DNA from 2 places in the Microtetraspora malaysiensis genome. Region 2 is predicted to be linked to the other one. Evidence: riboswitches for the same ligand, from Rfam matches in the RefSeq annotation. Region 2 holds a riboswitch; the other holds the start of a gene.
What was found. Region 2 has a riboswitch for S-adenosylmethionine ahead of ACQP1V_RS01725 (aminotransferase class V-fold PLP-dependent enzyme). Riboswitches for the same ligand answer to the same signal wherever they lie in the genome.
Positions count from the first base shown of each region.

Region 1 (14,467 bases), 670 kb from region 2:
AGGTCCCGCGCTCACCCTCGACCGCGACGATCACCGCCCTCCAGGAGGCGATCCGCCAGGGGACGCGGGTATGGATCGGCTATCTCGACTCGCAGGGGCACGCCACCAGCCGCATCCTGGAGCCGGCCCGGATGGAGGGCGGCTATCTGACCGCGTACGACGAGACCAGGGCGGCGGTCCACCGCTTCGCGCTGCACCGCATCACCGGCATCGCGGACGTGAACTGACGTTAAATCCGTTGCCGTCGGATGCCCGATTTGGCGATGATCCGGCTGACCGACGGGGTCCGGATTGGCGACCGGCCCCGTGCGGTCGCCGCGCTCCCCGTTTCGACGCCGTCCTCAGCATCGGAACGGGGAGCGCCATACCGTGATATTTCTGGAGTCCGACAATCTGCGGCGAGACGCGACAAAGGATCGACCGACGGTGACGACCCCAGACCAGCCGGGCCAGAACCCCAACGAGTGGCAGAGCCCGCAGAATCCGTACGGGGCCGATCCCCAGTTCGGCCAGCAGTACGGCTCCCAGTACGGCCAGGGGCCCTACGGGCAGCAGCCGTACGGGGATCCGGGGTACGGGCAGCAGCCGTATGGCCAGCAGGGGTACGGGTACCAGGGCCACCCCGGGCCGTACGGGCCCCCTTACGGCCAGCAGCCGTACGGGTACCCGCCCCGGCAGGAGGGCCCGCGCACTCACGCGATCGTGGCCCTCGTCATCAGCATCGTGCTGGCGCTGAGCTGCTACGTCTCACTCGGCGGCATCGCGGGCGCCATCCTGTCCGGCGTCGCGCTCAGCAAGATCGACACCGAGCCGGACACGTCCCGGCGCATGCTGAAGTGGACGTGGATCTCCATCGGCATCAACGTCGTCCTGCTCGTCATCGGGTTCGGCCTGCTCATCTGGGCCGGCGTGAACGGCTACCTCGACTAGTCCGGCTTCCGGGGACAACTCCTTTCACCGCGCAGCAGACGCGCTGCTCGCGGAGGGCGCACGACCCGAAGGCCAATGTGGGCGGCATTCCACGACTTGAGTTCCCGGATCCGCAGCAGGTGCTCCCGGCCCTACACACCCGGACGGCTGGCTTCCGAGGCCGCACTGCTGCGCCGATGACGCCCACCCGGGTGCGGGGACACACCGTGACCCACGGCCGATTGAGCCAACCTGGGAGTGATTCCGCTCGATCCCTTGTTTGATAGGCGGTAGCCGGACAAGGGAGCAGGCATTGAATGACGGACCGCTGATCGTTCAGTCGGACAAGACGCTGCTGCTCGAAGTCGACCACGAGCGGGCGGCCGAGTGCCGCAAGGCGATCGCGCCCTTCGCCGAGTTGGAGCGCGCCCCCGAGCACGTCCACACCTACCGGGTGACCCCGCTCGCGCTGTGGAACGCGCGCGCGGCCGGGCACGACGCCGAGCAGGTCGTGGACACGCTGATCGGGTTCAGCCGCTATCCGGTCCCGCACGCGCTCCTGGTGGACGTGGTCGAGACGATGGCCCGCTACGGGCGGTTGCGGCTGGAGAAGCACCCCACCCACGGGCTCGTGCTGACCAGCACCGACCGGGCGGTGCTCGAAGAGGTGCTGCGCGCCAAGAAGGTGCAGCCCTTGGTGGGCGAGCGGATCGACGCCGAGACCGTCATGGTGCACCCCTCCGAGCGCGGCAACATCAAGCAGATACTGCTCAAGCTGGGCTGGCCCGCCGACGACCTGGCCGGCTACGTCGACGGCGAGCACCACGCCATCGCGCTCGCCGAGGACGGCTGGACGCTCCGGCCGTACCAGCAGGAGGCGGCCGACGCCTTCTGGCACGGCGGCTCCGGCGTCGTCGTGCTGCCCTGCGGCGCGGGCAAGACGATCGTCGGCGCGGCGGCGATGGCGCACGCCCAGGCGACGACGCTCATCCTGGTCACCAACACGGTCTCCGCCCATCAGTGGAAGCAGGAGCTGATCAAGCGGACGTCGCTGACCGCCGACGAGATCGGCGAGTACACCGGCACCAAGAAGGAGATCCGGCCGGTCACCATCGCGACGTACCAGGTCATGACGACCAAGCGTCAGGGCGTCTACCGGCACCTGGAGCTGTTCGACGCCCGCGACTGGGGGCTCGTGGTCTACGACGAGGTCCACCTGCTGCCCGCGCCGATCTTCCGGATGACCGCCGACCTGCAGGCCCGCCGCAGAATCGGGCTCACCGCCACGCTGGTCCGCGAGGACGGCCGCGAGGGCGACGTGTTCTCGCTGATCGGCCCGAAGCGGTACGACGCGCCCTGGAAGGAGATGGAGAACCAGGGCTGGATCGCCCCGGCCGACTGCGTCGAGGTCCGGGTCACGCTCAGCGACGAGGAGCGGCTGGCCTACGCGATGTCGGAGGCCGAGGAGCGTTACCGCTTCTGCGCCACGACCCCGTCCAAGAACCGCGTCGCCGAGGCCCTCGTACGGCGGCACGCGGGCGAGCAGGTCCTCGTCATCGGGCAGTACATCGACCAGCTCGACGAGCTGGGCGAGCACCTGGACGCGCCGGTGATCAAGGGAGAGACGCGGGTACGCGAGCGGGAGCGCCTGTTCCAGGCGTTCCGCGACAAGGAGATCCAGGTGCTGGTCGTCTCGAAGGTCGCGAACTTCTCGATCGACCTGCCTGAGGCGTCCATCGCGATCCAGGTGTCCGGCACCTTCGGGTCGCGGCAGGAGGAGGCGCAGCGGCTCGGCCGCGTGCTCCGGCCGAAGGCCGACGGCGGCGGCGCCCGGTTCTACTCCGTGGTCAGCCGCGACACCGTCGACCAGGACTTCGCCGCCCACCGGCAGCGCTTCCTCGCCGAGCAGGGGTACTCGTACCAGATCATCGACGCTGACGAGGTGCTGGCCGAGGGGGAGGAGGACCCGGCGAGGTGACCCTTGCCGGGAGTTCCTCGGCGTGGGACGGCACGGCCGTCCCCTGCGTTCACGATCCGGTCCGGGTCGGCCCGGTCCGGTCGCGCTGTGTAACGGCCTAGGAAGCGTCTGACAGACACGACCTAGGTCCAGGAAAGACCGCGGGCTCGAGACAACCGCATCACCCCCTCGCAACGCCGACCAGTGCCCATCACAACCGGTCGCGGCATACCCCGTCATTGGCTCAAGACACGCGATTTGCGGGGATTTTTCGGCATTGATGCCGTGTCGGTTTATTCGATTTCGCACCGTATCGAGGTGATTACCAGGAGATCATCGCGAATGGCGTTCGAGAGCGCCGACACGGCCGGTCCGAGGCCGGGAAAACCGGTTGGGGGCCCATTCCGGCGCCGGTAGACTTCTGCGTTTCGCTACCCGCCGTCACCATCCGGCGAACCACCACCGACCCGCGAGGAGTTTCGCATGCCCGGACACCAGCTCGCCCCTGACATATCCACGCCGGATGACGTACTCGCCGCCGAACGCGCCCATCTGGCCCTCTCCCGTACCGCGCTGCGGAGGATGCGCGACCACGCGGCGTCGCTCTCCGCCGACGCGGCCGGCGACTGGGTCTCGCAGCAGGTCCTCCAGGCGCTGCTCGACCAGCGGGTCGCCGCCCTCGCCGACCACCCCGACACCCCGCTCTTCTTCGGACGGCTCAACCGCTCGGCGGCCGACGACCTCCCCGACACCATCTACGTCGGCCGCCGGCACGTCCACGACGACGACAGCCGGGCCCTCGTGATCGACTGGCGCGCTCCGGTCTCCCGCGCGTTCTACCAGGCCAGCCCGGCCGACTCGATGGGCGTCGCGCTGCGCCGCCGCTTCGGCTACCAGGGCGGCTCGCTCACCGCGTACGAGGACGAAACCCTCGACGGGCGCGAGCTGGGGCAGAGCAGACTGCTCACCGAGGAGATCGAGCGCCCCCGCACCGGCCCCATGCGCGACATCGTCGCCACCATCCAGCCGGACCAGGACGAGATCGTCCGCTCCGACCTGGGCGTGACCGTCTGCGTCCAGGGGGCGCCGGGCACCGGGAAGACCGCCGTCGGCCTGCACCGCGCGGCCTACCTGCTCTTCACCCACCGCGAGCGGCTGACCAGGTCCGGCGTGATGATCGTCGGGCCGAACCGCGCGTTCCTCTCCTACATCTCCTCCGTGCTGCCCGCCCTGGGCGAAGTGAAGGTCGACCAGTCCACCGTGACGGGCGTCCTCGGCGACCACGACCATCCCGAGGACCCGGTCGTGGCGGCGATCAAGGGCGACGCCCGGATGGCCGGCGTGCTGAAGCGCGCCCTCTGGCTGCACGTCGACAAGCCCGAGGAGGGCGTGCTCTTCACCAAGGGCGTCAACCGTTACCGCGTGGCCGACTACGAGGTGCGCGAGATCGTCGCCTCGCTGCGCGGCACCACCCGGTACGGCCCCGGCCGCGCCGCTCTCGCCCAGCGGCTGGCCAACGCCGTACTCGTGCAGATGGAGCGCCGGGGCGAGTCACCCGACGACCGGGTCCAGGACGCCGTGGCCCGCTCCCGCCCCGTGAAGCAGGTCCTGGACGCGGTGTGGCCGAAACTCGTGCCCGAGCAGGTCCTGTTCCGGCTGCTGTCCGACCCCGAGTTCCTCGCCCGCGCCGCCAAATCCGACCTGTCGCCGGAGGAGCAGGCGACGCTGGTCTGGCCCAAGCCGTACCGGTCGTACAAGTCGGCGCGCTGGTCGGCGGCGGACGCCGCCCTCCTCGACGAGCTGGCCGACCTCATCGAGCGCACCCCCTCGCACGGCCACGTCGTGGTCGACGAGGCCCAGGACCTGTCCGCGATGCAGCTGCGCGCCCTCGGGCGGCGCTGTCGCAACGGCGCGGCGACCATCCTGGGCGACATCGCCCAGGGCACCACCCCCTGGTCCGCCCGCTCATGGCAGGACGTGCTCGACCACCTGGGCCAGCCCTCGGGCGAGGTCACCGAGCTGACGCTGGGCTTCCGCGTGCCGCGCGAGGTGCTCGACTACGCCGCGCGCCTGCTCCCCTCCGTCGCGCCCGACCTCGCCGTCCCGCGCTCACTGCGCCCCGGCGCCGGCTCCCTTTCCGTACGGCGGGCCTCCGACCTGCGCGCCGAGATCGTGCAGGCGGCCGAACGGGCCCTCGCGCAGCCGGGCTCCATCGGCGTGATCGTGGCCGACTCCGCCGTTCCCGCGACGTCGACGGCCCTGTCCGAGGCGGGCGTCGAGCACGCCGTCCTCGGCCCCGACTCGACCGGCGACCACCGCCTGCTCGTCATCCCGGCGACCCTCGCGAAGGGTCTGGAGTACGACCACGTCGTCGTCGTCGAGCCCGCCGACATCGTCGCGGCCGAGGAGCGCGGCCTGGCCCGGCTGTACGTGGTCCTCACCCGCGCCGTCACGTCGCTGACCGTCGTCCACGAAAAGGACCTCCCCGCCGAACTGGCCGGATAGCCCCCATACGGATGCCCGAAAAGCCCCCCGAACGCACGTTCGGGGGGCTAACTTTATGTAGCGGCAAAATCACAGAACGGAACCCGGGCGGCGAGATCCCCCAAGAAAGGGCTTGCCCCGGCGAGCTTGAATCAGAGGCTCATCCGGGGCACCTGCAAGAAAAAAGCTTGCCCCGGGGCGCTTGCTCAGCAGAGGCACATCCCGGGGCTTCCGAGACAGATAGTAGCACGACGCATACGGAAGGGAGACGGAAAGTGACGATCGGAATTCAGAACGCGTTCTCGGCCGAACGCTTCAGGCCCTATCTCAGAGCATGCGATGACGATCTTCTAGCAGCAACCCGACTCTACGCATGGAACATCGAGATCTCCGCCGCGTTCCATGGCCCACTCCATTGCCTGGAGGTAGCGCTGCGCAATGCCTTGCACAGCCAGTTGGCGCAATTGTTCGAGAGGGTCGATTGGTGGGCGGCTTCGAACCTCTTTCTTGATCCCATCGCCCTACAGAAGATCGCTTCGGCGAAAGCCGATGTGGATCGAGCGCGCACGGCTCCAACGACAGGGCATGTCATCGCCTCCCTGATGTTCGGCTTCTGGGTCAACCTTCTGGCCAACAGCAACGACTACGAGACTCGCCTATGGCGCCCCGCGCTACACAAGGCGTTCCCCGGCTACAGCGGGAGACGAGGAGCACTTCATCGCGATCTCTACCATGTTCGACTACTTCGCACCAGGATCGCGCACTATGAACCCATCCACGGGCGACATCTCACCGCAGATCACGCGACCGTGCTGCGGGTGCTCGGCTACTTGTCGCCTGAAGTCGCCGATTGGGTGCGCCTGAACGACCGGGTGCCGGAGGTGCTGGCGCGACGGTGGGACGTCTGCGCGGCCGCCGTGCCGACCCGGTTGTCAGCTTCTCGGCCCTGAAGGGCGAGCTTGCAGCTCCTGGCCGTCGATGGCTTCGACGGTTCAGGCCGCGTCGTCGGCAGCGTGACTCACTGCCCAGCCCGCGACACCGCGCGAGGCGATGTTGCGGGCTGCGTTGACGTCGGCGTGCTCAGCGAAGCCGCACGACGTACAGGAGAAGGTTGCCTGGCTCGGCCGGTTGGCCTTGTCCACGTGCCCGCAGGCCGAGCAGGTCTGGGAGGTGTAGGCCGGATCCACATGGATCACCGCGACCCCGTGCAGGGCCGCCTTGTAAGCGATGAACGACCCGAGCTGGTGGAAACTCCACGAATGCAGCGTGACCCGCTGGGGCTTGCGGAGCCGTACCCGGTCACGGATCCCGCCCAGATCTTCCAGGGCGATGCCGCGTCCGGTGCGTTCTGCCTCGGTCACGATCTGCTTGGCGATGGTGTGGTTGGTGTCGGCGGCGAACCGTGCCTCCCTGCGGCGGCGCTTCTTCAGCAGCCGTTTGGCGGATTTGGTGGCCTTGGCCTGCAGTCGGCGGCGCAGCTCCCGGTTGCGGTGGCGGACCGCGTTCAGGCCCTTGCCGCAGTGGCGGGCGCCGTCGCTGGTGGTGGCGATGTTGGCGATCCCCACATCCACGCCGATGAACCCGTCCGGTTCGGTGACCGGAACATCAGGGATCTCACAAGTCGCGTACAGAAACCACATGCCGTCCCGGCAGACCAGGTCGGACTCACCTTTCCGGTACACCGCGAGCATCTTGAGCTGGCCGAGCGAGCCGACGAACGCGACATTCTTCACCCGGCCTGTCGTGGTCCAGATCGACACCGTGCGGGCCGTGTGGTCCCACGACAGGCAGCGGTCGTCGAACGGCTGCGCGGCATCGGCGCGGAAGGCGACCGGTTTACTCTCGGCCCGGATGCGGCGCGCACAGCCTTCCGATCCCAGGTTCCCCGCCCGGATGTTGGCTTTCAGGGTGGTGTAGGCGTCGGCGACCTTCTTGATCACATGCTGGGCGGCTTGCGCCCCCAGCCCGCGTGCTTTCACCTCGCGATAGGTGTGCTTGCGCAACGCGTACTCACGCCGGTCCCCGGTCGTGAACGCGGTCGCCGAGGCGAAGTTCGCCGCGTCGTTGCAAGCGCGCAGCGTCGCCTCCAGCGCCGCCACCTGCTCCGGCGTGGGCAGGAGCCTCACCTGCACCACCAGCTTCACGTCGAACACATTATCGGTTGGTTCATGTCGCCGTGATGGAAACCGAATCCGGATATCCGCAGAGTCGCAGTGCGGTCAACAGGTCTACGGCCTCCACGCGCATTCGGTCTTCCCTACCAAGTGCCGGAGGCGGCCATTTCTGGTCACCGTCGCACTTCGCGGCGTCCTGCGGCGACGGTTCACTGTCGATCATCAAGGAGTACATCGAGAACCAGAAACGCACGGACCAGCGTGCCGGGTGGCCCGGAGGGATCTCACCTCCAGGCCACCCGGCGGACTAGCGTGCGGGCGAGGCGAGGGAAGCGATTCCTCCCGAGCGTGAACGCCCGGGGTTCCTCGCTATATACCGCTGAACCCGGGAGGGGCGCCGTGGACCAGGCCTCCTGACCGCATGCCTGACATTTACCGCTTGCCGCGGATAAGGACGGCAGGCCACCATGGGGTCACGTGAACGAATCTCCCCCGGGTCCTCCCCCAGCCTCGGGTCCCCCTTATCCTCCGACGCCCGGCACCGGTCTCCCTCCGGGCGCACCGGGCCAGGGCTACGGATCCAGCCCGTACGGCCCGCCGCCCTACGCCGGCGCCCCTTACGGCCCCGGGGCGTACCCACCGGGCGGCTATCCGCCGGGCGGCGCTCCCTCGGCGAAAACCAACGGCCTGGCCGTGGCGTCGCTCGTCTTCGGGATCCTCGGCGGCGTGCCGATCGCCGTCATCCTCGGCGTCATCGCCCTGGTGCAGATCAAGAAGCGGCGCGAGCAGGGCCGCGGTTTCGCCGTCGCGGGACTCGCGGTCTCCGGCGTGTGGGTGCTGCTCCTCGCGCTCATCATGGCCCTCGGCCTGATGACGTCGGTGAAGCGGGACGACTCCGGCGAGATCACCGGCCGCGGCATCATGGACGTCACCGAACTGCGGGAGGGCGACTGCCTCAACGGCATCGCCGACGGCAAGGTCTCATACACCGTCACCGCCACGCCGTGTTCCGAACCGCACGACGCCGAGGTGATCACGCAGTTCGTCCTGTCCGTCGACGCGTGGCCGGGCACGGACGCGGCGGGCGACAAGGCGACGTCCGAATGCGAGAAACGGCTGGCACGCATCCTGGCGGACAGCCCGAAGCTCGACCGGCTCGCCAGCTTCTCCCTCTATCCGCCCGACGCCTCCTCCTGGAAGCGGGACCCCTCGGTCAAGTGCCTCGTGGTCGACGTGAAGGGCGGCAAGCTCACCGAGAAGGTCGCCCCCGGGAGCAGCGGCACCTAGCCCATGACACAGAGAAGGGCGGCTCCCCTGCGGGAACCGCCCTTCTCTGTGGACGAGCAGGCTCAGAAGTCCATGTCGCCGCCGCCGGGCATGGCGGGAGCGGCCGGGGTCTTCTCGGGCTTCTCGGCGATGACGGCCTCGGTGGTGAGGAACAGAGCCGCGATGGAGGCGGCGTTCTGCAGCGCGGAGCGCGTCACCTTGGCCGGGTCGAGGATGCCCGACTCGAACATGTTGACGTACTCGCCGGTGGCGGCGTTGAGGCCCTCACCCGGGGTGAGGTTGCGCACCTTCTCCACCACGACGCCGCCCTCGAGGCCGGCGTTCACGGCGATCTGCTTCAGCGGCTCCTCGAGCGCCTTGCGGACGATCGCGGCACCGGTGGCCTCGTCGCCGTTGAGCTCGAGCTTGTCGAACGCCTTGGCGCCGGCCTGCAGCAGGGCCACGCCACCGCCGGGGACAATGCCCTCCTCGACGGCCGCCTTCGCGTTGCGAACGGCGTCCTCGATGCGGTGCTTGCGCTCCTTGAGCTCGACCTCGGTCGCCGCGCCGGCCTTGATGACGGCCACGCCGCCGGCCAGCTTGGCGAGACGCTCCTGGAGCTTCTCGCGGTCGTAGTCGGAGTCGGTGTTGTCGATCTCGGCGCGGATCTGGTTCACGCGGCCGGCGATCTGCTCGGCGTCACCGGCGCCGTCCACGATCGTGGTCTCGTCCTTGGTGATGACGACCTTGCGGGCCTTGCCGAGCAGGTCGAGGGTGGCGTTCTCGAGCTTGAGACCGACCTCCTCGCTGATGACCTGGCCACCGGTGAGGATGGCGATGTCGCCCAGCATGGCCTTGCGGCGGTCACCGAAGCCGGGAGCCTTGACGGCCACGGACTTGAACAGGCCGCGGATCTTGTTGACGACCAGGGTGGCCAGGGCCTCGCCCTCGACGTCCTCGGCGATGATGACCAGCGGCTTGCCGGCCTGCACGACCTTGTCGAGCAGCGGCAGCATGTCCTTGTTGGCCGAGACCTTGGAGTTGACGATGAGGATGTAGGCGTCCTCGAAGACCGCCTCCATACGCTCCGGGTCGGTGACGAAGTAGCCCGAGATGTAGCCCTTGTCGAAGCGCATACCCTCGGTGAGCTCAAGCTCGAGGCCGAAGGCGTTGCTCTCCTCGACGGTGATGACGCCTTCCTTGCCGACCTTGTCCATCGCCTCGGCGATCATCTCGCCGATCTGGGCGTCGCCGGCGGAAATGGTGGCCGTGGAGGCGATCTGCTCCTTGGTCTCCACGTCCTTGGCCAGCTTGGAGAGCTCCTCGCTGACGCGCTCGACGGCGGCCTCGATGCCCTTCTTCAGGGACATCGGGTTGGCGCCGGCGGCGACGTTGCGCAGGCCCTCGCGTACCAGAGCCTGGGCGAGCACGGTGGCGGTGGTGGTGCCGTCACCCGCGACGTCGTCGGTCTTCTTGGCGACTTCCTTGACGAGCTCGGCCCCGATCTTCTCCCACGGGTCCTCGAGCTCGATCTCCTTGGCGATGGAGACACCATCGTTGGTGATCGTGGGGGCGCCCCACTTCTTCTCCAGCACGACGTTGCGGCCCTTGGGGCCGAGAGTCACCTTCACGGCGTCAGCGAGCTGGTTCATACCGCGCTCGAGACCGCGCCGGGCGTCCTCGTCAAACGCGATCATTTTGGCTGCCATAAGGCTAGACCTCCCAGTTGCAGGGTGGCTTGCGAGGACCGAGCCGACGCCCGCGACGGCATCGGGCCCGCATTCCCTTCGCAGACCCCATCGCCTCGATCCCGGTGTTTCTGTCACTCTCGACATCAGAGTGCCAACGAACTGTTTAGCACTCTACCCATGTGAGTGCAAGCTGCAACGGGCCTGAGCTGGCCGCATCGCTTTTTCGCACGTCGCGCATCATGGATCTACCCCGCCTGTACGGACGGTCCCACCACGCGGAGCCGCGAGACCGTCGTACGACGACCGCGAGGGCCGGCTTCAGGATCACACCGAGGGACCCGAAGGCCCCGCGCAGGGCGCGCCGCCGGGCACGCGAAGGCCCGGCTCGCCCCACGCGAACCGGGCCCCACGCCGGTGCTCCGCCGAAGCACCGCCAGATGCCGCCTCGAATCAAAGGACGGTGCGCACGGCCTCGGCCTGCGGACCCTTCTGACCCTGCGTGATGTCGAACTCCACCCGTTGCCCCTGCTCCAGGGCCTTGTACCCGTCCATCACGATTGCCGAGTAATGGACGAACACGTCCTTACCACCGTCTACCGCGATGAAGCCGTAGCCCTTGTCCGCGTTGAACCACTTGACGGTGCCCTGCGCCACTTTCCGACTCCTCTTGCTGGGCTGGAGATCACGCCCATTCCCGCGCGATCCATAACACCTGATCTCAATGAAGACACCGAGACCAGTGCTGACCGCCTTCACCGAAGAGGCCCCCGGTTACGTCGATCGTCCTCGACCATACCCGTGTCAAGCCGTAGGGCAACAGAGTCAATCCCCAAACTCGTTCTTGGCGTTCGCCCAAAGCGGGATCAGGACAATATTCGGTTAACCATTGGTTAGTTGAGAATTGCACTAATCGCCATAAGGTCCACATTAAGCACCATTAGCCAGAACCGCACGTCAACATGCAAACACCCACGTGCCGCGCCTGGCACGTGGGTGTCGCGAGGGCGCGGGCGGTCAGCCGCCGGCGACCGCGGGGATGACCGAGATCTGGATGCCGTCGGGGGTCGCCGTGTCCAGCCCCTCGACGAAACGGACATCCTCTTCACCGACATAAACGTTGACAAAACGCCGAATCTTACCCGATTCGTCGAGGATGCGGGCGCCGATGCCGGGATAGTCGGCGTCGAGCTTCTGCAGCACCTCGCGAAGGGTTCCACCTTCGCCGGACACCTCCGCGGCTCCACCCGTGTACGTGCGAAGAATCGTCGGAATCCGCACAGATACGCTCATTTTTCGCTCGCTTTCGTTGCTTCGTCGGTAAAACGCGGTCAGTTGGCGAAAGCCGTACGGAATGCCGCGAGGGAGGGGCGGATGACCGCGGCGGGCCGGGCCTCGGCCGCGACGGCGTCGAGCGTCTTCAGCCCGTCGCCGGTGTTGAGCACGACGGTCTCGGCCTCGGGGTCGAGCAGGCCGTTCTCGGTGAGCTTGCGCAGCACGCCGACGGTCACACCGCCGGCCGTCTCGGCGAAGATGCCCTCGGTGCGGGCCAGCAGCCGGATCGCCTCGACCACCTGGCCGTCGGTCACGTCCTCGACCGCGCCGCCGGTGCGCCGCGCGATGTCCAGCACGTACGGCCCGTCGGCCGGGTTGCCGATCGCCAGCGACTTGGCGATGGTGTCCGGCTTGACCGGCTGGACCACGTCGTGTCCGGCCTTGTAGGCGCCGGAGACCGGCGAGCAGCCCTCGGCCTGGGCGCCGAAGACGCGGTAGGGCTTGTCCTCGACCAGTCCCAGCTTGATCAGCTCACGGAAACCCTTGTCGATCTTGGTGAGCTGGGAGCCGGAGGCCACCGGGACCACGATCTGGTCGGGGATCCGCCAGCCGAGCTGCTCGGCGATCTCGTACGCCAGCGTCTTGGACCCCTCGGCGTAGTACGGCCGGAGGTTGACGTTGACGAAGCCCCACTTCTCGCCGAGCTCGTCGCCGATCAGCTCCGAGCAGAACCGGTTGACCTCGTCGTAGATGCCGTCGATGGCGACCAGACGGCCGCCGTAAACGGAGGCCATGGTGATCTTGGCCGCTTCGAGGTCGGAGGGGATGAACACGCACGAGTCGAGCCCGGCGCGGGCCGCCGCGGCGCCGACCGCTCCGGCGAGGTTGCCGGTGGAGGAGCAGGACAGGGTGTGGAAGCCGAAGTTGCGCGCGGCCTCCAGGGCGATCGCCACCACCCGGTCCTTGAAGGAGTGGGTGGGGTTGCCCGAGTCGTCCTTGACGTACAGCGAGCGGAGGCCCAGCTCGCCGGCGAGGGTGTCGGCCTTGACCAGCTTGGTCCAGCCGGGCTGGAGATTCGGCCGGGTCTCGACGTTCACGGGGACGGGGAGAAGCTTGCGGTATCGCCAGATGTTGGCCGGGCCGGCCGCGATCTCCTCGCGGGTCACCGGGCCGAAGTCGTAGGCCACCTCAAGCGGCCCGAAACACTCGACACAGGCGAAGATCGGGCCGAGTTCGTAGCGGGTGCCGCATTCACGACAGGAAAGGGCGGAGGCGGGACCGAAGTCGAGAGTGGTGTCTGCAGTGCTTGCGAGCGCCATGAAGCGAGGCCTTTCCCTCATCTTCGCTCGTGACCACCCTGGCCACGAGCCGGAATTGGCACCTGTCCCGGCCGGCCTCGTGGTCACGAGTACGGACACCGGGAAGGTTGCCGGGGCTTCGCAGGGCCGGTCCCTCCACCCCTCTGGATGAGCAATATTCAGTTGTGACCCGGCGGGGACCCGCGGGCGGCGCCCCGCTTGATCATCCGGGGACGTTTCCTAGCACTGTACCTTGTCGTCCCCGGCGTCCGATCCGGCGTCTCACCATTTGAGACCAACCGCACTATCAGGCAAGACGATCAGCCGTACGCCTCGCCCAGGGCCGTCTGCACGTACTTGCGCGCCTGATGGATGCGGGACTTCGCGGTGCCGAGCGGGATGCGGAGCTGCTCGGCCACCTCGGCGTAGTCGAGCTGGCAGATGTCGCGCAGGACCAGCGCCTGGGCGAGGTCGGGCTTCTCCGCCTCCAGCGCCTCCATCGCGTCCAGCAGGTCGAGCCGCGAGCCCGCGATCACGCTGACCCGGCGCGGGTCGGGACGCTGCTCCGGCAGCTCCTCCGCCTGCTCCGACGACCGCCGCTTCAGCGAGCGGTAGGTGGTGCGGGCGCAGTTGGCGGTCACGATGTGCAGCCAGGTGCTGAACTTCGCCCGGCCCTCGAACCTGCCGATGTTGCGCGCCACCGCGAGCAGGGTGTCCTGCGCGGCCTCCTCCGCGTCCTGCCGGTACGGCAGCAGCCGTTCGCAGTGCCGCAGTACGTCCGGCTCGATCCGGCGCAGCAGCTCGCCGAGAGCCCGGTGATCACCCTGGGCGGCCGATCGGGCCAGGTTCTCGGTCGTCTCGTCCAGTGCCATCTCTGTTCTCATCCCGCCTCGCGGGGGAGCCCGCGGTTCCTTTACATCCTATTGGCGACGATCAGGATTTTCTCTGGTCCCGCCCGGTAGGGTCGGGTGTAATGAGCAGCAACGTGCTGATCGCCTCCAATCGGGGGCCCGTCGCGTTCACCTTGTCGGACGACGGCGCGCTGACCATGCGCCGCGGCGGCGGCGGCCTCGTGTCCGGACTGTCCGAGGCGTTCAAGGGCTCGGACATGCTCTGGGTCTGCGCCGCGCTCTCCGACGGCGACCGCAGCGCCGCCCGGCTCGCGCCGGGCGGGCGGCTCGACCAGGCGGGATACGACACCGGGCGGCTGCGGATGCTCGACATCCCCCCGGCGACCTTCCAGCGCGCCTACAACGCGATCGCGAACTCGACCCTGTGGTTCGTCAACCACCTGCTCTACAACACCCCGACCAGCCCGGTCTTCGACCGGCGCTTCCGCCGGGAGTGGGCCTCCTACCAGGAGTACAACGGGGCGTTCGCCCGCGCCCTGGCCGAGGAGGCCGCGCACGGCGCCAAGGTGATGATCCAGGACTACCACCTCACGCTGGCTCCGGCCATGCTCCGGAACGAGCGGCC
Region 1 covers NZ_CP191998.1:8,804,723-8,819,189, forward strand. The annotation lists gene ACQP1V_RS41005 (helicase-associated domain-containing protein) at 1-227, shown strand, start outside; gene ACQP1V_RS41010 (hypothetical protein) at 427-930, shown strand; gene ACQP1V_RS41015 (DNA repair helicase XPB) at 1,223-2,887, shown strand; gene ACQP1V_RS41020 (HelD family protein) at 3,350-5,371, shown strand; gene ACQP1V_RS41025 (hypothetical protein) at 5,626-6,300, shown strand; gene ACQP1V_RS41030 (RNA-guided endonuclease InsQ/TnpB family protein) at 6,343-7,494, opposite strand; gene ACQP1V_RS41035 (transposase) at 7,530-7,775, shown strand; gene ACQP1V_RS41040 (DUF4190 domain-containing protein) at 8,158-8,751, shown strand; gene groL (chaperonin GroEL) at 8,814-10,439, opposite strand; gene ACQP1V_RS41050 (cold-shock protein) at 10,872-11,075, opposite strand; gene ACQP1V_RS41055 (MoaD/ThiS family protein) at 11,436-11,711, opposite strand; gene thrC (threonine synthase) at 11,750-13,012, opposite strand; SAM riboswitch class I at 13,027-13,166, opposite strand; gene ACQP1V_RS41065 (RNA polymerase sigma factor) at 13,312-13,863, opposite strand; gene ACQP1V_RS41070 (alpha,alpha-trehalose-phosphate synthase (UDP-forming)) at 13,965-14,467, shown strand, end outside.
Region 1: it holds a riboswitch for S-adenosylmethionine, as region 2 does, so the genes downstream of both, thrC (threonine synthase) here and ACQP1V_RS01725 (aminotransferase class V-fold PLP-dependent enzyme) in region 2, are expected to answer to the same signal.

Region 2 (14,467 bases):
TTCGAGCAGGCGAAGGCGAACGCCCCGGCGATCATCTTCATCGACGAGATCGACGCGGTGGGCCGCCACCGCGGCGCCGGTCTCGGCGGCGGGCACGACGAGCGCGAGCAGACGCTGAACCAGCTCCTCGTCGAGATGGACGGCTTCGACGTGAAGGGCGGCGTGATCCTCATCGCCGCGACCAACCGGCCCGACATCCTCGACCCGGCGCTGCTGCGTCCCGGCCGCTTCGACCGTCAGGTCGTCATCGACCGCCCCGACCTGGAGGGCCGCAAGGGCATCCTCCGCGTCCACGGGCGCGGCAAGCCGTTCGCCCAGGACGTCGACCTCGACGTCATCGCGCGGCGGACGCCGGGCTTCACCGGAGCCGACCTCGCCAACGTGATCAATGAGGCGGCGCTGCTGACCGCCCGTCAGGACCAGAAGCTCATCTCGATGAACACCCTTGAGGAGTCCATCGACCGCGTGATGGCGGGCCCCGAGCGCAAGTCCCGCGTGATGTCCGACGAGGAAAAGAAGATCATCGCGTACCACGAGGGCGGTCACGCCCTGGTCGCGCACGCGCTGCCCAACTCCGACCCGGTTCACAAGATCACGATCCTGTCCCGCGGCCGTGCCCTCGGTTACACGATGACGCTGCCGATGGAGGACAAGTTCCTGGCGACCAGGTCCGAGATGATGGACCAGCTCGCCATGCTGCTGGGCGGCCGCACCGCGGAGGAGCTCGTCTTCCACGAGCCCACCACGGGCGCCTCCAACGACATCGAGAAGGCCACCTCCATCGCCCGCCGCATGGTCACCGAGTACGGCATGAGCGAGAAGCTCGGCGCCCGTAAGTTCGGCAGCGGCAACGGCGAGGTCTTCCTCGGCCGCGAGATGGGCCACGAGCGCGACTACTCCGAGCAGATCGCCTCCACGATCGACGAAGAGGTCCGCCGGCTCATCGAGTCCGCGCACGACCAGGCGTGGGAGATCCTCGTCCAGTACCGTGACGTGCTCGACAACCTCGTGCTCGAACTCATGGAGAAGGAGACCCTCTCCCGCGAGCAGGTGCTCCAGGTCTTCGCGCCGATCCAGGTCAAGGAGAAGCGTCCCTCCTACGCCGGATACGGCAAGCGCCTCCCGTCCGACCGGCCGCCGGTGATCACGCCGAAGGAGCGGGCGAACGGCAACGGGCAGGCTCTGCCCGCCGGCAGCCCCGCACCCTGGATGAACGAGCAGGCGCCGCAGAAGGACGAGGCCTGACTGTGACGGTGGAGCCCCACCAGGTGGACCAGGGCCGGATCGAGAAGGCCGTCCGGGAGATCCTCCTCGCCATTGGCGAGGATCCCGACAGGGACGGTCTTCGCAACACCCCGGCCCGGGTCGCCCGCGCCTACACCGAGCAGTTCGCCGGCCTCGGGCAGCGGCCCGAGGACGCGCTCACCACGATGTTCGACGCGGACCATGACGAGATGGTGCTGGTCAAGGACATCGAGGTCATGTCGACCTGCGAGCACCATCTGCTGCCCTTCCACGGTGTGGCTCACGTCGGATACACGCCGAACGCCAAGGGGCAGATCACCGGGCTGTCCAAGCTGGCCCGGCTGGTGGACGTCTACGCCCGCCGCCCCCAGGTCCAGGAGCGGATGACGTCGCAGATCGCCGACGGGCTGATGCGGGTGCTCGAACCGCGCGGCGTGATCGTCGTGATCGAGGCCGAGCACATGTGCATGAGCATGCGCGGAGTCCGCAAGCCGGGGGCCAAGACCATCACCTCCGCGGTCAGGGGCGACTTCCGCACCAGCGAGAGCACGCGGGCCGAGGCGATGTCGCTGATCCTCGGGCGCAACTGATCCGGATTCCGTTCTCACCTCCGTCACGGAAGAGGAGGGAAGCATGACCACACACCACGTGTCCGGTATGCCCGCCCCCGGGCGTTGCCTGGTCATGGGCGTGGTCAACGTGACCCCCGACTCCTTCTCGGACGGCGGGCAGTGGTTCGACCTGGACGCCGCCGTCGCCCACGGGCTGGAGCTGGTCGCCCAGGGCGCGGACATCGTGGATGTCGGCGGCGAGTCCACCCGCCCCGGCGCCGCCCGCGTCTCTCTGGAGGAGGAGCTGCGCCGGGTCGAGCCGGTGATCCGCGCCCTCCGGCAGGAGGGCGTGACGGTCAGCGTCGACACCATGCGGGCCGAGGTCGCCGAGGCGGCCGTCGAGGCGGGCGCGGCCCTCGTCAACGACGTGAGCGGGGGCCTGGCCGATCCGGCGATGCCCCGGGTCGTCGCCGCGACGGGTGTGCCGTACGTCGTGATGCACTGGCGGGGCCACAGCCACGACATGGAAAGCCGCGCCATGTACGGCGACGTTGTCACCGAGGTGGTCGAGGAGCTGCGCAAGCGGGTCGACTCGGTGCTCGGTGAGGGCGTGCGCGAGGAGCAGATCGTCGTCGATCCCGGGCTCGGCTTCTCCAAGAACTCCGAGCACAACTGGGCGCTGCTGGCCGGCATCCGCCGGCTGGACGAGCTGGGGCACCCGGTGCTCATCGGCGCGTCGCGCAAACGCTTCCTCGGACGGCTGCTCGCGGACGCCGAGGGCAGACCGCGTCCCTTTGACCGCAACGACGACGCCACACTGGCGGTCACCGCGCTCGCCGCGCGCGAGGGCGCCTGGTGCGTCCGCGTCCACCAGGTCGGGCCCAACGCGGACGCCGTACGCGTGGCCGCCGCCTGGAAGGCAGCCGATGAAGGCCGTTGAGGAGCTCAACCAGCAGTTCTATGACGCGATCGAGAGCGGCGACCTGGACCGGATGTCAGAGATCTGGGTCGAGGACGCGGGCGATCGGGTCGCGATGTGCGTCCACCCCGGCTGGCCCATGCTCAGCGGCCGGGCCGAGGTGCTGCGTTCGTGGGCTCTGATCATGGCGAACACGCCGTACATCCAGTTCGTGCTGACCGACGTGTGCACTTCTGTGCTCGGTGACGTGGCCGTGCTCACCTGCGCGGAGAACATCCTGACCGCAGCGGACACCGACGAGGCCGGGTTCGCCGCCGGCCGGGTGGTCGCGACCAGCACTTATGTCCGCACGCCCGAGGGCTGGCGTCTGTGGCTCTACCACGGTTCCCCCGTCCTGCAGAGCGAGGACGAGGAGGAGGAAGAGTGAGCCGCCCAAGGGACAGCGTCCGTCTGGTGGGGTTGCGGGCGCGGGGCCGGCACGGCGTCCTGCCCGCCGAGCGCGAGCTGGGCCAGGAGTTCGTGGTCGACGCGACATTGTTCCTCGACACCGCGCCGGCCGCCGCCGGGGACGACCTGACCAAGACCGTCGACTACGGTGCGCTGGCCGTACGCCTGGTCGAGACGGTCGAGGGTGAGCCGGTCGATCTCATCGAGACCCTCGCCGAGCGTCTGGCCGCCGTCTGCCTCTCCTACGACCTGGTCGAGGAGGCGGAGGTGAGCGTGCACAAGCCGGCCGCGCCCATCCCGCTGCCGTTCGACGACGTGGTGGTGACCATCAGGAGGGGGCGGTCATGAGGGTGGTGCTCGCGCTCGGCAGCAATCTCGGCCGCCGGATGGACAACCTCCAGGGGGCGCTCGACGCTCTCTTCGACGCTCCGGGGCTGACCTTCGTCGCCGTGTCCCCCGTCTACGAGACCGACCCGGTCGGTGGGCCCGACCAGGGGCCCTACCTCAACGCGGTCGTCGTGGCCGAGTCCATGCTGGACGCGCGGACGCTCCTCGAACGCGCCCAGGGCGTCGAGAAGGCCTTCGGCCGGGTGCGCCTCGTGCGCAACGGGCCGCGCACGCTGGACGTGGATCTGATCATGGTGGACGGCATCGTGTCGGACGACCCCGAGCTCACGCTCCCGCACCCCCGGGCGCACGAGCGGGCGTTCGTGCTGGTCCCCTGGTCGCGGGCCGACCCGGACGCGACGATCCCCGGGCGCGGCGCGGTGGCGGACCTGCTCGCCGAGCTCGACCAGACCGGGGTACGGCCGCGCGAGGACCTCTCCCTGGAGCCCCCCGCCTGATGTCGTTCGAGGAGCCCGCGTGAAGCCCAGCAACCCCGGCGTGCTGGTCGGCCTGGTGGCGGTGTTCGCGCTGATCACCTGGGGCCTGTTGCAGAAGACCTATTCGGTCCTCCCGACGGTGCCCTGGAGCGCGATCCCGACGTTGCTGCTGCTCGCGCTCGGGGAGGGCTACACCGGCTGGCTGACCCGGGCCAGGATCCGTCGCAGGCCGGGCACCAAGCCGCCGGAGCCGCTCGCCGTCGCCCGGCTGGCCGCCCTGGCGAAGGCGACCGCGCACACGGGCGCGGCGTTCGCCGGGGTGTTCGCGGGCTTCGTGTTCCACGTGCTGAACCTGCTCGACCTGCCCCAGCCGCGGCAGGACGCGTTCGTCGCGGGCGGCTCGTTCGCCTCGTGCGTCGTGCTGATCTGCGCGGCGCTCTTCCTCGAACACTGCTGCCGGGTGCCGGGCGAGCCGAAGGACCACACCTGACCGTTACTTGTCGATGTCTCCGACGACGAAGAACATCGAGCCGAGGATCGCGATCATGTCGGCCACCAGGTTGCCCGGAAGGATCTCGCGCAGCACCTGGATGTTGTTGAACGACGCGCTGCGCAGCTTCAACCGCCACGGGGTCTTCTCGCCCCGGGACACCAGGTAGTAGCCGTTGATGCCGAGCGGGCTCTCGGTCCACGCGTACGTGTGGCCCTCGGGGGCCTTGAGGATCTTCGGCAGCCGCTGGTTGATCGGGCCGGGCGGAAGCTCCCGCAGCCGCTCCAGGCAGGCGTCCGCCAGATCGAGGGAGACCTTGACCTGGTCGAGCAGCACCTCGAACCTGGCGTGGCAGTCGCCCGCCGTCCTGGTAACCACCTGGACGGGCAGCTCGCCGTACGCGAGGTAGGGCTCGTCTCTACGCAGGTCGAAGTCGACGCCGGAGGCGCGGGCGATCGGCCCGCTGACGCCGTACTGCATGATCGTCTCGGGGGAGAGGACGCCGACGCCCTTGGTCCGGGCGAGGAAGATCTCGTTGCCGGAGATGAGGTTCTCGATGTCGGGAAGGCGGCGCCGCACGTCGGCGACGGCGCGGGCGGTGCGGTCGAGCCAGCCGAGCGGCAGGTCCTCCTTGAGGCCGCCGACGCGGTTGAACATGTAGTGCATGCGGCCGCCGGAGATCTCCTCCATGACGTGCTGCAGCGTCTCGCGCTCGTTGAACGCGTAGAAGACCGGGGTGATCGCGCCGAGCTCCAGCGGATAGGACCCGAGGAACATCAGGTGGTTGAGCACCCGGTTGAGCTCGGCCAGCAGAGTGCGTGCCCAGATCGCGCGGCGCGGGACCTCCATGCCGAGCATCCGCTCGACCGCGATCACGACGCCCAGCTCGTTGGCGAACGCCGACAGCCAGTCGTGCCGGTTCGCCAGGACGATGATCTGGCGGTAATCACGCACCTCGAACAGCTTCTCGGCGCCCCGGTGCATGTAGCCGATGATGGGCTCGGCGGCGACGATGCGCTCGCCGTCCAGGGTGAGCCGCAGCCGCAGCACGCCGTGCGTCGAGGGGTGCTGCGGTCCGATGTTGAGGACCATGTCCTCGGTGGCCAGCTCACGGGGCGCGACCGCTCCCGCGCCCGACCCGACGCCCACCACGCGTTCCTGGAACGCGCCCGCGGCCCGAGGCTCTCCTGTCATACGGCCCATGCTCCCACGCCTGGACGCGGTTCAGAATGTGTGTTTCAGGAGGAAACGCCCGTTCACTGTGTGGCGAGGGCGCGCAGCGCCTCGATCAGCCGGTCCACATGCTCGTCCGTCGTGCCGATCCCGATCGACGCGCGTACGGCGCTGGCCGTGCCGTCCTCGCAGCCGCCGTCGGACGTCCCGAGCAGGTGGCGGACGAACGGGTGGGCGCAGAACTTGCCGTCCCGTACGCCGATGCCGTAGTCGGCGGACAGGGCCTCGGCCGCCTCGCGGGCGGTCAGGCCGTCCACCGTGAACGACACGATGCCGACCCTGGGGTGGTCCGGACCCCAGAGGGACAGCTCACGCACGCCCTCGATGCCCGCGATGCCGGCGCGCAGCCGGGTGACCAGCCGCTCCTCCTCGCGTACGAGGCTGGTCCAGCCGGTCGCGGTCAGCGCGTCGCAGGCGGCGGCGAGGGCGACGGCGCCGAGCACGTTGGGGGTGCCGGCCTCGTGCCGCACCTCGGGGTCGTCGCTCCACAGCGTCTCCTCGCCGTCCGCGCCGACGGAGGTGACCGCGCCCCCGCCCAGCAGGTACGGCTCCGCCGCAGCGAGCCAGTCGGGCCGGCCGATCAGGGCCCCGGCGCCGAAGGGCGCGTAGAGCTTGTGCCCGGAGAACGCCACATAGTCGAGGTCGAGCGCGGCCAGGTTGAGCCGCCGGTGCGGGACGAGCTGGGCGGCGTCCACGGCGATGCGGGCGCCGTGCCGGTGCGCGATGTGCGCCAGCCCGGCGATCGGCCACAGCTCGCCGGTCACGTTGGAGGCGGCGGTGACGACCAGCAGCGCCGGACCTTCGATCTCGGCCAGCGTCTCGTCCACGGCCCGGATCGCCTCGCCGGGGAAGGCCGGGGGCGCGAGCCGTACCACGTTGGGCCAGGGCAGCAGCGAGGCGTGGTGCTCGGTGTCGAAGACGACGACCGTGGTCCCCTCGGGGAGGCAGCGGGCGAGCAGGTTCATCGCGTCGGTCGTGTTGCGTGTGAAGATCGCCGCGTCGTCGGTGCGGGCGCCGACGAAGGCCCGCACCGTGTGCCGCGCCCGCTCGTACCTCTCGGTGGTGAGCTGGGAGGCGTATCCGGCGCCCCGGTGCACGCTGGAGTAGGCCGGGAGCGCGGCGGCGACGGCGGCGCTCACCGGCTCAAGACACGGCGCGCTCGCCGCGTAGTCGAGATTCGCGTACGGCACCAGCCGCCCGCCCTTGACCGGCACCTGGAGGTCGGCGCCGAGGACGGCGGGGATCGGCCGGGCCGGGGCGGCGGGGGTGGCGGCGGGGAGCAACAGGACGGACAAGGACGGCCTCCTCGGGTCAGGGACCCCGGCCGTGGCGTCGATGGCGGAGCCCGCGCTTGCCCGGCGCGCCTCGCGCCGGACCTGGTCCTCACCCGGGGCACCCCGCCGCGGACGCGAGGGTTGCCGGCCAGCAAGCCGGGGCTTTGCGCTGGCACTCATGACCTGTGCGGCACTATAGCCCACCCGCACCCCGGCGTCGCAAGGCGACACTTGCCCGAAATGTGATGTCTGTGGCGGGGGTCCAGGTGATGCGACCAGGGGAAATGCTCCGTATGGTTGCTTTGTGAAGTTTGATCCTTGGAATCCCGAGTTCGTGGCCCACCCGCACGGCGTCTACGCCGACCTGCGGGAGAACAACCCGGTCAGCTTCTTCGAGCCGACCGGCCAGTGGCTGATCGCCCGCCACGCCGACGTCAACGCGCTGCTGCGCGACCGGCGGCTGGGCCGCTCCTATCTCCACGTGGCCTCGCACGAGGCGTTCGGCCGGGAACCCGAACCGGAGTTCCAGGACCCCTTCTGGCGGGTGGTCCGGGCCGGCATGCTCGACGTCGAGCCGCCCGTCCACACCCGCCTGCGGCGGCTGGTGTCCAAGGCGTTCACGCCCCGGATGGTCGAGGCGCTGCGCCCCCGGGTCCGCAAGATCGCCAGGGAACTGGTGGACGGGCTGGTCGAGCGCGGCGGCGGCGACCTGCTCGCCGAGGTGGCCGAGCCGCTCCCGGTGACCGTGATCGCCGAGATGCTGGGCGTGCCCGAGGCCGACCGGCACCTGCTCCGGCCCTGGTCCGCCGACATCTGCGGCATGTACGAGCTCAACCCCTCGCTGGAGGCCCAGCACACCGCCGTACGCGCGGCGAAGGAGTTCGCCGACTACCTGCGCGAGCTGGCCACGGCGCGCAAGGAGCGCCCGGGCGACGACCTGATCTCCGCGCTCGCCCAGGTCGTGGACGACGGCGACCGGCTGACCGAGGACGAGCTGATCGGCACCTGCGTGCTGCTGCTCAACGCCGGCCACGAGGCCACGGTGAACGTCACCGGCAACGGCTGGTGGTCCCTGTTCCGCAACCCCGGGGAGCTGGAGCGGCTGCGGAACGACCGGAGCCTGATGCCCACGGCGATCGAGGAGCTGCTGCGCTGGGACACCCCGCTGCAGATGTTCGAGCGGTGGGTGCTCGAGGACATCGAGATCGGCGGCGTCACCATCCCGCGCGGGGTGGAGGTCGGGCTGCTCTTCGGCTCGGCCAACCGGGACCCCGAGGTCTTCGCCGACCCCGACCGGCTGGACATCGGCCGGGTGGACAACCCGCACATCTCGTTCGGCGCGGGCATCCACTTCTGCCTGGGCGCGCCGCTGGCCCGGGTCGAGCTGGTGGAATCCTTCTCGGCGCTGCTTGACACGGCGAAGACGATCGAGCTGGTCGAGGAGCCCGTCTGGAAGCCGGGTTACATCATCCGCGGCCTCGAGTCGCTCAAGGTCAGCGTGACTGGCTGAGCCAGCCGAACCTTCCGAGCCCGGCCGGGTCGATCAGCTCGGCTTCCTCGGAGGCACGTCGCAGCGCCCGCAGGTAGTCCAGCGGGTCGGTGTGCGCGAGCGCGAGCGGCGGCCGGGCTCCGGTGACGCCCAGCCGCCGTAGGGCCGCGCGCTGCGTGGTCAGCGTCGTCGCCCGCGCGCCCGCCCGCTCTCCCGCCGCGGCGCACGCGTCCAGGGCGACGTGCGCCGTGATGTCGCACGACCCGTCCGGCACGGGACGCACCGCGCCGCCGTCGCGATAGCCGGCCAGAGTCCCGGCCGGCGGGCGGTCGTCCACAGGGTGTGCGTAATCCGCCGCGACCGCGGTCCCGCGTGCGAGCCGTACGAACAGGGATGCCCACGCCTCGTCGCGGGGGCGGCCGATCTCGGCGCGGTCGCCCGCGGCTCGCAGCGGCCACCAGCGCGCGAGCCAGGCGAGGTCGCGCTCGTCCGGCGCGGGCCCGAGCCGCTCCTCGCCGGTCCGCGGATCCACCAGAACCAGGCGCGGCCCGTCCGGCGTCAGCTCCGCCACGTCCACCGGCACGTTGTCGAGCCACTCGTTGGCGAAGATCAGCCCGGTCACCTCGTCCGGTACGGCCGGCGCCCAGGCCACCCGGCCGTCCAGGCCGTCGGGGCGCGGCGACAGGTCCACCGCGGTGACCCGCAGCCGACCGGCCAGTTCGGGCGGGGCCAGCGCGAGCACGGACCCGGCGAGCGCGCCGTCCCCCGCGCCGACGTCGACCAGATCGAGCGCCGGAGGGCGCCCGAGGGCCTCGTCCACCTCCCCGAGCAGGCGCAGCACCGCCTCGGCGAAGGCCGGCGACGCGTGGACCGACGTGCGGAAGTGCTGGCCGGGCCGTTCGCGCAGGTAGAAACCGCCGTCGCCGTACAGCGCCCGCCGCGTCGCCTCCCGCCAGGTGACCCACACGCCGACCGACGTTACCGCCCTACGGGCGGGGTATTAGGCGGCGGCCGATCAGGGCAAGATCTGCGGGGGGTACGAGGCACGCGAGGGGCGCGGCGGTGTCTGGACTGAGGAGCGACTCCGAGCGACAAGGGAAGGCATCGCCTCAAGGCGCTCCGAGCCTGCCGAGCGGAGCGAGGCCAATAGACACAGCGAGCGCAAATAGATACGAGCGCAGCGAGGCCGTCAAACGCTATGGGCACGGCGGCGGAGCGGTACCCGCCGCCGTTACGCTGGGCCGGAGGGAGGCGTCATGGATACAGGTGACCGCCCCGGGCGGCTTGCCGTTGGGGTGCTCGGCGCAGGACGCGTGGGCTCGGTCCTCGGGGCCGCGCTCGCCCAGGCGGGCCACAGGATCGTCGCGGCCAGCGGGGTCTCCGACTCGTCCAGGAGGCGGGCCGCGGAGCGGCTCGGTGTCGAGCTGAGCCGGCCCGAGGACGTGCTCAGGTGCGCCGACCTGGTGCTCCTCACCGTTCCTGACGACGTGCTGCCCGACCTGGTGTCCGGGCTGGCCGCGACCGGCGCCGACCTGCGCGGCAAGCTCCTCGTCCACGCCAGCGGCGCGTACGGCCTGGCCGTGCTCGATCCGGCGGCCGAGGCGGGGGCGCTGCCGCTGGCGCTGCACCCGGTCATGACGTTCACCGGCCGGGAGGACGACCTGACCCGGCTCACCGGCGCGTCATTCGGCGTGACCGCGCCGGTGATGCTGCGGCCGGTGGCCGAGGCGCTCGTCATCGAGATGGGCGCGGAGCCGGTGTGGATCGCCGACCAGGATCGCGCGCTCTACCACGCCGCGATCGCGGGCGCGGCCAACCACATGGTCACGCTGATCGCCGAGTCGCAGGAGCTGCTGTCGCGGATCGGCGTCGAGCATCCTGGCCGGATGCTGGGCCCGTTGCTCGGGGCCGCGCTGGACAATGTGCTGCGTCTCGGCATCGCCGGGTTGACCGGCCCTGTCGTGCGCGGAGACGCCGGCACGGTGCGCAAGCACGTGGACGCGTTGATCCTTGCGGCACCCGAGGCGGCGGACGCCTATGTCGCCCTCGCTAGGCTCACCGCCGACCGGGCGCTCGCCGCCGGGCTGCTCAAGCCCGAGACGGCCGAGCGTCTCCTGGACGCGCTGGGAGGGAACATATGGACGTGATCGTCGCGGGCGACCGTGCTGAGCTCGCCAAGGCGAGGGAGGCCATCGGCCCCGGCCGGCTCGCGCTGGTCCCGACGATGGGAGCGCTGCACCTCGGCCACCGCTCGCTGATGAGGCTGGCCCACGAGCACGCCGAGCACGTGGTGGTGAGCATCTTCGTCAACCCGCTGCAGTTCGGCCCGTCCGAGGACTTCACCCGCTATCCGCGCACGCTGCAGACCGACCTGGAGGTCTGTGCGGAGGAGGGCGTACGGATGGTCTTCGCGCCGCCGGCCGAGGAGATGTACCCCGAGGGTCACCAGGTGGGGGTGTCCGCCGGGGCGATGGGCGGCACGGTCGAGGGCGCGTTCCGGCCCGGCCACTTCGACGGGATGCTGACCGTCGTGCTGAAGCTGTTCAACCTGGTCCAGCCCGATGTCGCGATCTTCGGACAGAAGGACGCGCAGCAGCTCGCCCTCATCCGGCGGATGGTCCGCGACCTCAACGTGCCGGTCTCGGTCGTGGGCGCGCCCACCGTACGCGAGGGGGACGGGCTGGCCCTTTCCAGCCGCAACCGCTTCCTGTCGCACGCCGACCGGGGCACCGCCCTGCACCTGTCCCGCGCGCTGCGCGCCGGAGCCGCCCAGACGACCCCGTACCGGGTGCTCGACGCGGCGCGGGCCGTGGTGGACGAGGCGGCACGGCTGTCGCCTCCGCTGCTTCTGGACTACCTGGTGCTCGTGGACCCGGAGACGTTCGCGCCCGTCGGCGAGGAGCACCGCGGCGAGGCGATCCTGGCCGTGGCGGCCAAGGTGGGGACCACCCGGCTGATCGACAACATCACCGTTCATCTCGCCTGATCTGGGAGATCCCCTGCCTTTGCGGTTTGGAGGGGGGCCCGTGGTTCCGCGTATCCTTGGGGCGTTATCGTCATCTTGACGAAAGGGGAACCCCCGATGGTGGCGATTCCGAGAAGGCTCACCGCACCCGCCCCCGGCTGGACCGTCCACGCCGACGTCGTCGTGATCGGCTCCGGCATCGCCGGGCTGACCCTGGCGCTCCGCTACACCGAGCTCTCCCCCGAGGGGAAGGTGCTGGTCGTCACCAAGGACACGCTGTCGGCCGGCTCGACCCGCTGGGCCCAGGGCGGCATCGCCGCCGTGCTCGACCCCGAGGACACCCCCGGCGAGCACCTCAGGGACACGCTCGTCGCCGGCGTCGGGCTCTGCGACGAGGAGGCCGTACGCGTCCTCGTCACCGAGGGGCCGGACGCGCTGCGCCGGCTGATGGACCGCGGGGCCCGCTTCGACCGCGACGCGCGCGGCGAGCTGCAGCTCACCCGCGAGGGCGGCCACCGGCGCAACCGGATCGTCCACGCGGGCGGCGACGCCACCGGCGCGGAGGTGCAGCGGGCCCTCGTCGCGGCGGCCGCGGCCGAGCCCCGCATCGAGGTCATCGAGCACGCCCTCGCGCTCGACCTGCTCAAGGACGGCGACGGCCGGGCCTGCGGCGTGACCCTGCACGTCATGGGCGAGGGCGCCCGGGACGGCGTCGGCGCGGCGCGGGCGGGCGCCGTGGTGCTGGCGAGCGGCGGCATGGGCCAGGTCTACGCCTCCACCACCAACCCGGTCGTGTCCACCGGCGACGGCGTCGCCCTCGCGCTGCGCGCCGGGGCCGTCGTCAGGGACATCGAGTTCGTCCAGTTCCACCCCACGGTCCTGTGGCTCGGCGAGGACTCCACCGGCCAGCAGCCCCTCGTGTCCGAGGCCGTACGCGGCGAGGGGGCGGTGCTGATCGACGCGGACGGCGAGCGCTTCATGCACGGCGTCCACGAGCTGGCGGACCTCGCGCCGCGGGACGTCGTGGCCAAGGCCATCACGCGGAAGATGCGGGAGACCGGCGCGGACCACGTCCACCTCGACGCGCGGCACTTCGGCGAGGAGAAGTGGCGGGCGCGCTTCCCCACGATCCTCGCCGTCTGCCGCGAGCACGGCATCGACCCGGTGACCGAGCCGATCCCGGTCGCCCCCGCGGCCCACTACGCGAGCGGCGGCGTACGCACCGATCTGCGCGGCCGCACCACCGTCCCCGGCCTGTACGCCTGCGGAGAGGTCGCCTGCACCGGCGTTCACGGGGCCAACCGCCTCGCGTCCAACTCGCTCCTCGAAGGGCTGGTCTTCGCGGAGCGGATCGCCCGCGACCTGGTGGCGGCGCCCGCGGAGCCCGGCGAGCCGGTCGACGACGGACGCCCCGAGGGGCTGGTCGATCCGCGCACCCGGCCCAGGATCCAGAACCACATGAGCCGCGGCGCGGGCGTGCTGCGCAGCGAGCGGAGCCTGATCGACGTGTCCCGGGCGCTGTCGGGAGCGCTGTGGACCCCGGTCGCGGTCGAGCCGTGCACCGAGTCGTGGGAGGCCACGAACCTGCTCACCGTGGCGTGCGCCCTGACCGGCGCCGCCGCCGAGCGGCACGAGACGCGCGGATCGCACTGGCGTGAGGACCACCCCGCGCGCGACGACCGCCACTGGCGGTTGCACATCGACGTCACCCTGGAAGAGGAAGGACTGTTCATGCGGCACGCGGCCCACGAGGAGCGGCCCGGTCACCGGCCGGCGGAGCTCCCGGAAGAGCTGTCCGCCGAGCTCGCCGGGCTCGGCGTCGATCCGGCGCGCCTGCTCGCGCTGGTGAACGAGGCCCTCACCGAGGACCTGGCCGGCCTGCGGGACGTCACCTCGGCCGCCACGATCCCCGCCGACCAGACCGCCGTCGCGGACGTGGTCGCCCGCGCGGACGGCGTGGTGGCGGGTTTGGCCGTCATGGAGGCGGTGTTCCGGCACGCCCCCGGCGGGGTGACCGTCGAGCGGCGCGCCAAGGACGGCGACCGGGTGGCCCGCGGCGACGTCCTGATGACCGTGCGCGGCCTGACCGCGGACCTGCTGACGCTCGAACGCACCGCGCTGAACTTCCTCACCCACCTCTCCGGCATCGCCACGCTGACGCGGCGGTGGGTGGACGCCGTCGCGGGCACGACGGCGCGGATCCGCGACAGCCGCAAGACGCTGCCGGGCCTGCGCGTGCTGGAGAAGTACGCGGTGCGCTGCGGCGGCGGTGCCAACCACCGCATGGGGCTGCACGACGCCGCGCTGATCAAGGACAACCACGTCGTCGCGGCGGGCGGGGTCGCCGAGGCCTTCCGCGCCGTACGGCGGGCCTACCCCGATCTGCCGATCGAGGTGGAGGTGGACCGCATCGACCAGATCGAGCCGGTGCTGGCCGAGGGCGCCGAGGAGATCCTGCTCGACAACTTCACCGTGGAGCAGCTGGCCGAGGCCGTACGCCTGGTGGACGGCCGGGCGCGGCTGGAGTCGAGCGGCGGCCTGACCCTGGACACTGCGGCCGCCGTCGCGGCGACCGGGGTGGACTATCTCGCCGTGGGCGGGCTGACGCATTCGGCGCCCGCGCTGGACATCGCCCTGGACCTGCGCGAGGCGGACCGGCCCGGTGCCCTCTGAACGCGGCTGTGGTGAGGGACTGATCGACAGAGTGCATAATCGGGGCATGCTTCTCACCATCGATGTCAGCAACACCCATACGGTGCTTGGCCTGTTCGAGGGTGAAGAGGTCATCGAGCACTGGCGGATCGCCACCGACCCCAGGCGCACGGCGGACGAGATCGCCGTGATCCTGCAGGGGCTGCTCAACCAGTCGCCGCTGCTCAAGGACGCCGACATCAGCGGCATCGCGATCTGCTCCACCGTGCCGTCGGTGCTGAACGAGATGCGCGACATGTGCCGGCGCTACTTCGGCGACGTCACCGCCGTCGTCGTCGAGCCCGGCGTCCGGACCGGCGTTCCGGTCCGGATGGACAA
Region 2 covers NZ_CP191998.1:332,988-347,454, forward strand. The annotation lists gene ftsH (ATP-dependent zinc metalloprotease FtsH) at 1-1,245, shown strand, start outside; gene folE (GTP cyclohydrolase I FolE) at 1,248-1,835, shown strand; gene folP (dihydropteroate synthase) at 1,879-2,736, shown strand; gene ACQP1V_RS01700 (nuclear transport factor 2 family protein) at 2,723-3,142, shown strand; gene folB (dihydroneopterin aldolase) at 3,139-3,510, shown strand; gene folK (2-amino-4-hydroxy-6-hydroxymethyldihydropteridine diphosphokinase) at 3,507-4,007, shown strand; gene ACQP1V_RS01715 (DUF3180 domain-containing protein) at 4,027-4,476, shown strand; gene ACQP1V_RS01720 (NADH-quinone oxidoreductase subunit D) at 4,480-5,670, opposite strand; gene ACQP1V_RS01725 (aminotransferase class V-fold PLP-dependent enzyme) at 5,733-7,004, opposite strand; SAM riboswitch class IV at 7,052-7,167, opposite strand; gene ACQP1V_RS01730 (cytochrome P450) at 7,288-8,493, shown strand; gene ACQP1V_RS01735 (SAM-dependent methyltransferase) at 8,477-9,439, opposite strand; gene ACQP1V_RS01740 (Rossmann-like and DUF2520 domain-containing protein) at 9,729-10,619, shown strand; gene panC (pantoate--beta-alanine ligase) at 10,610-11,458, shown strand; gene ACQP1V_RS01750 (L-aspartate oxidase) at 11,555-14,110, shown strand; gene ACQP1V_RS01755 (type III pantothenate kinase) at 14,157-14,467, shown strand, end outside.